2 regions of the Pseudoalteromonas sp. MMG013 genome follow, and region 1 is predicted to be linked to the other one. Evidence: predicted binding sites of a transcription regulator. Region 1 holds the regulator's gene; the other holds the start of a gene.

Region 1 (3,178 bases):
GGTAATCCAGCGCGTTTTACCGAGACACAAGCTGATGGCACCGTATTAAGTGCCACGGCGAGTGAGGTTCGATATGATGTAGCGAATAAAAAGCTGACAATCAAAGGTGATGCAGAAATTAACCAAGCAGGCCAAATCATAAAAGCACAATCCATAATTTACGATATGGATAAACAATTAATAAATGCTGAAAAAGGTAATGAAAATACTGGCCGAGTACACACTATTCTTGTCCCAGAAAAAAAATCGAATAAAGAACAAGGCAAATAATAAATGAGTACTTTGACTGCAACCGCTTTGGCTAAAAGCTACAAAGGACGACAAGTCGTAAAAAATGTCAGCCTTGCCGTCGAGGCAGGCAGTATTGTTGGCTTGCTAGGCCCCAACGGGGCAGGTAAAACGACCAGTTTTTATATGATTGTTGGATTAGTGCCAAGCGATAACGGTACCGTAACAATTGATGACCACGATATCACCCTGTTACCGATGCACAGTCGAGCAAGGCTAGGCATCGGTTATTTACCGCAAGAATCTTCCATCTTTCGAAAGTTAACCGTTTACCAGAACTTAATGGCTATTTTAGAAACTCGTAATGAACTGAGTAAACCTGATCGAGAGCAAATTCTTAATGAATTATTAGATGAATTCAACATCCAACATATACGTACAAGTCAAGGTATGGCATTGTCAGGAGGTGAACGTCGAAGAGTCGAAATTGCTCGCGCTTTAGCCGCAAACCCAAAATTTATCCTGTTAGATGAGCCTTTTGCTGGTGTTGACCCAATTTCGGTGTTAGATATAAAGAAAATTATCGAACATTTAAAAAAACGCGGTATAGGTGTTCTGATCACAGATCATAATGTACGAGAAACACTTGATGTGTGCGAAAAAGCATACATAGTTTCACATGGTGAATTAATTGCATCAGGTACTCCAGAACACGTGCTTGCCGATCAAACTGTTCGAGATGTCTACCTAGGTGAACAATTCAGGCTATAGTTATAGTATCTAGGTAATTTTAATAATTGATTAATAGAAAGGATTGTTAGAGATACATGAGGCAATCGTTACAGCTGCGCATGGGTCAGCAATTAACCATGACACCCCAATTACAACAGGCTATCCGCTTGTTGCAATTGAGCACGCTAGATCTCCAACAAGAAATCCAAGAAGCCTTGGACAGCAACCCATTACTGGAAGTTGAAGAATCAGAGCATGAAAACGACAACGAAAATATAGAAAAAGAACATAAAGAGCTCTCGAAAGAAGAATCTAATTCAGACAGTATTGAAGAAGCTCCAGTCAGTGACTATGAGCTTGATGCAGACGCGGCTATGAGTAAAGACACTGTTAGCGAAGAACTTGCGATGGATGTCACATGGGATGAATACATGAGTGCTGCACCAGCAACAAGCAGCGGCCCTATGCCTGAAGACGAAAACATGTACCAAGGCGCAACCACCGAATCGCTCCATGAATACTTAATGTGGCAACTAGAACTGACCCCGTTTAGTGATACTGATAGAGGGATCGCTGTCGCCATTGTGGAAGCCGTGGATGATGGTGGTTTATTAACCTTATCGACCGATGAAATCTTAGAAAGCCTTAATGACGAGAGTTCAGAAGATGCCATTGAACTTGATGAAATTGAGGCTGTCCTGAAACGCATTCAATTATTTGACCCCGTCGGCATTGCTGCTCGTAGCTTGCAAGAATGTTTATGTATCCAGCTTAATCAGTTTGATAAAAGTACACCTTGGCTGGAACATACTAAACATGTGCTCACCGAACATATCGACTTACTTGCAAGTCGAGACTATCGAACGCTAATGAAAAAGACTAAGCTGAAAGAGTCCGATTTAAAAGAAGTCATGACTCTAATACACAGCTTAAATCCAAAACCTGCGGCCAGTATCATCCGTGAAGAGTCTGAATATGTCATACCAGATGTCTCTGTGAAAAAAGTGAAAGGCCGATGGTTAGTTGAATTAAACCCTGATTCAATGCCGAAAATTAGAGTCAATGATCACTATGCGGCGATGTCTCGCTCAATGAAATCAAGCACTGATAGTCAATTTATTCGCTCGCATTTACAAGAAGCTAAATGGTTTATTAAAAGCTTAGAAAGCCGCAATGATACGTTAATGAAAGTAACTAATTGCATTGTGCAGCAACAACAGGCATTCTTTGAACATGGCCCTGAAGCAATGAAACCTATGGTGCTAAATGATGTGGCTGAAATGGTAGAGATGCATGAATCCACTATTTCACGTGTCACAACACAAAAATATATGCACACACCTAGGGGCATTTTTGAGTTGAAATATTTCTTCTCGAGCCATGTGAGTACCGAAAACGGAGGTGAATGCTCTTCCACAGCGATTAGAGCATTGATCAAAAAGCTCATTGCCGCCGAAAATACTGCTAAGCCATTAAGTGATAGCAAAATTGCGGATATATTGGCAGAGCAAGGAATCAAAGTGGCCCGACGTACGATAGCAAAATATCGGGAGTCGTTAGCCATTCCACCGTCGAATCAGCGTAAAAGCTTGATATAAGACGTAATACCAAAGAAGGAAAATGCTTATGCAACTAAATTTAACTGGTCGTCACGTAGAAGTAACTGAATCACTAAGAGACTATGTCAACACCAAGTTTGCGAAGCTAGAAAGGCACTTTGATCATATCAATAATGTGCATGTGATTTTAGATGTTGAAAAACTCGTACAAAAAGCCGAAGCGACCTTACACTTAAGCGGAGCAGAAGTATTTGCCTCTACCGAGCATCAAGATATGTATGCTGCTATTGATGGTTTGGTTGACAAGCTAGACAGACAAGTAATCAAACACAAAGAAAAGCTTACTCGACATTAACCATGAAACTTAGCTCAATAATCAACAAGGACTGCAGTAAAGCTGCGGTCCTTTTTAATAGCAAAAAACGTATTCTCGAATACGTTAGCGAACTTACACATGAACAGTTACCCCACCTAGAACAGCATGATGTTTTATCTGCGCTCATGTCACGAGAGAAGCTAGGCAGTACTGGAATTGGTAAAGGCATCGCTATTCCACATGGCAGAATGCAAGGTATCGAACAAGTTTTTGCGATGATATTAGTTAGTAAAAAATCAGTTCCATTCGATGCCATAGACAATCGTCCAGTCGATATTTTTGT
Region 2 (3,178 bases), on a different contig from region 1:
TTGTTTGTCTGTGGTTATTGAGTATCATCCCTTGTTGGGTTGTGAAATTGTTTTTTTGCATAATAGCAAGAGTTTGCCCTGGCTTAATGCCATGAACTCGACCTAAATTGATAGCTAAACGTTCACCATCAATATGTAGTATTTTCCCTTTAGTTGGCATACAGCCAATCGCGCTATTCAAGTCTTGGGAAACCTTATTAAAAATGCTTTGTATTTGGTCACCGTAATTTGATTGCCAGAATTCATCACTATATACATCAATAAGAGTTGTTTTTTCGAATGGCCAGATCCCCTGAACAGCGTAGTGTTTTTGCCATAGTCTGTCTCGGGTCATCGCGTCATAAAGCGCAAAATCTACCTTAAAGCTACGTACATATTGGTCATCTTCCCAAAACGCATAGTCATTGTTTAGCTTTTTACCTTGCGCAATATCGGTGATTTGACTAAATAGTACATATTGACTGTTGCTATTGTTACTTAAGGTTTCGATAAGTGCTGGGTCGTAGTCAAACCTTTGAGAGAAAAAAGGGCGAACATTTATAGCGCTGTTGATATATGGCACAGCCTTAATTGCTGTAGCACGTTCCATCATTGTGTTATACAGTCTTTGGGAGCTTGCTTTTGCGATGTCAAATATTTGACCAAGACGAGCTTGATGTGGTTGTATAAGTTGGCTCTGGGTGACGGTAACTTGCTTATTAAATTGTTGATGGGTGCAATGCTCTTGGGTTGCATATATATCTAAATGTAAAGTCACCATGTAATCGTTATTATTTTGTTCTTCACTGATCAAAGTGGCTTGTTGTATTTCTGCATGTGCTTTGACTTTCAATTGATCTTGGCTTAGCAAGCCATCAGCAACCGTTTGTACGCTGGATACTGTTGCGCCGGAAAAAATTAATGCTTGTGTAATCGCATCTTGAACTGCGCTTTTTCGAGCATCGGCAACGTTGCTATCTAATATATTTGCATAGCCTGTTACTTCGTACCACTCAGCTTTTGCCGCCATACTATACAATAATATACTCAAAAAAAGGGTTAACTGATTCATGATTGATCTCCACTAGAACGCTTATAAATTAATACAGCAATAGATATGCCATATTTATTGGCAAGAAATGTGCATTAAGAATTAGTAACTAAGTTCTAGAGGCAATTAATAATGAAAATACCTTCTTATTCGATAGTGAACTCAAAATCGATTATTTTGATAGTGATACTATTTTGGTTAGCTGGGTGTAGTTCGATGTTCGATAAGCATATTGAATATAGTTATGTCGAGCCAGATAGTTATCCAGTCATTAAAGCAATCGGTTATGCGCCGCTCAGCGCACAGCCAGGTATGAATGACGCACAAAAAATGCTGATGGCGCTTAAGGTGTCCAAATTGGAAGCTTACCGAGAGCTTACAGAGCAGGTATATGGACAGAACTTGTCTTCAGAAATGACAGTTAAAGGAGCAATTGCACAAAACGATGGACTAAAGAGCCAGGTCAAAGGTGTGATTAGAGGAGCTCGAGTGGTCAAGTCTTATGCCGTTGGGGATACCTATGCAACGGAACTTGAGCTAGACATGAAGCGCGTGCATGACTTATATATTACACAAGTTAAACCAAGGAAAGTGAAAAGAGTTACTTACTACTAATAAAGTGTAAATGGTATTGAACTTGACTTGGCTCAAAAATAGACAAAGGCGTAATTAAATTAACTATGCCTTAATATCTTTCACTAATTCACTATTTCCAGCAATAACACTGCCATCTTGGCCATAGGTGATTGAGCCTGGAGTACCAATCAAAATTTCTTTTAGTTGTCGTACACTTAGTTGCGCATGATGCGCAGCTTTTGCATTCACATCATTCTTATTTTTACACTCTATCAATAGTGTTTGAATTTTTCCGGTTAACTCTGTTATTGGATCTTCTAGGTAAACCTCTGAAGGAAAGGTAGATAGCTCTTTATCAAGTTTCTGGATTGCAGTGAGGAGTATTAGTTTTTCACGTGCAGCATCTTTGAGGCCATCACCCGTTTTGGATGCCAAAATATCAAGCTCTGAGTCTAACAACTGGGTCAAAGTGGTTAGATTTGAGATTTGAACTTCGAGTTTATGCGTACATAGTTTAAGGTGATCAGCCATACATATCGAACTCAAATGCCGCTATATTTTTTGCCAGCTTTTGTGCATCAATTTGATATTTGCCCTCACTGATGGCTTTCTTAAGTTCTTCCACTTTCTTACTATCGAATGCAGGAGCGTCTTGCGCTTTATCTTGCATGCTTTTCAATTGTTGTGCCTGTGGTGTTAAACTTACAGAATCAGTTGCTGCTTTTTGCGGCGTTTTAATATTCGATGCGACATTTTGAGCCTCATTTTTTTGCAATTCAGCTTTTTGTTGCTTAACATTATTGAGCACACTATTTGGCTGTGCCTGACCTTTAATATTATTAACCATAATTTATTGACCCAAGGTTACTAAACACCATGTTTAGGTTATCGACTAATATACCTTTAACTTTAGCAAATTTTTTAGATATTAACCTCTACAGATTCAACATCTTTTACTCTAGCAGAAACTGTTTTTCCAGACTTCTGATTTTTAACGCGAATCTGCTCTCCAAGATTACCATCTTGTAGTGCTACACCTGAAGTTTTTATTGTCAAAGTACGCGTTTTCGCGAAAATAGTAACCATATCTCCTTTACAAACCATACATACTTGGTGCGCCCCGATGGGCATACCTTCTCGCAAAGTTCGTTTACTTTTACTTCCAATGAGTAGAGATAAATCTTCAATATACGCTGCTCGAACGAATTGTTTTGGCTTGTATTCAATTTTTAAGTGTCCTTTTGTGAGCAACTCTCCTTTAGATATCAGTTGGGTGCTGACAATAATAGGGTACATTTCATTGATCCGCACGTGAACATATTGGGTCCATGTTGGCGCTTGGGTACAACGGATTTGAACAGTAACTTGACGATTAAAAGGAGGTTTAGCTGCGGTACTTAATTGCAATTCTTGCACACAGAATTTTGACGGGATCCGAGTATCTAATGGCAGTGTTGAAAATTTGGTTTTTACATCGGCTTTAGTTATTGTTTGTGACGCAACAAAATTTTGTGCTAATTCTTCTAGTTCTTTAGTGCTATAGTCGTTCGCAGATACTTGGTAACTGGCTAG

The links. Region 1 encodes sigma-54, which starts transcription at its own class of promoters, with help from an activator protein. Its sites were predicted from a motif close to GTTGGCACGNNNNTNGNNT; they were not measured.
Region 2: J8L98_RS10035 (LPP20 family lipoprotein) is a predicted target of sigma-54. The motif match lies at 1,108-1,126, and genes of this name have one in related genera.

The regions. Positions count from the first base shown of each region.
Region 1 covers NZ_JAGJEE010000005.1:55,251-58,428, reverse strand. Annotated here, with positions in the region: gene lptA (lipopolysaccharide transport periplasmic protein LptA) at 1-270, shown strand, start outside; gene lptB (LPS export ABC transporter ATP-binding protein) at 274-999, shown strand; gene J8L98_RS06900 (RNA polymerase factor sigma-54) at 1,056-2,558, shown strand; gene hpf (ribosome hibernation promoting factor) at 2,587-2,874, shown strand; gene J8L98_RS06890 (PTS sugar transporter subunit IIA) at 2,877-3,178, shown strand, end outside.
Region 2 covers NZ_JAGJEE010000007.1:214,432-217,609, reverse strand. Annotated here, with positions in the region: gene J8L98_RS10040 (flagella assembly protein FlgT) at 1-1,051, opposite strand, end outside; gene J8L98_RS10035 (LPP20 family lipoprotein) at 1,163-1,645, shown strand; gene flgN (flagellar export chaperone FlgN) at 1,709-2,137, opposite strand; gene flgM (flagellar biosynthesis anti-sigma factor FlgM) at 2,130-2,453, opposite strand; gene flgA (flagellar basal body P-ring formation chaperone FlgA) at 2,528-3,178, opposite strand, start outside.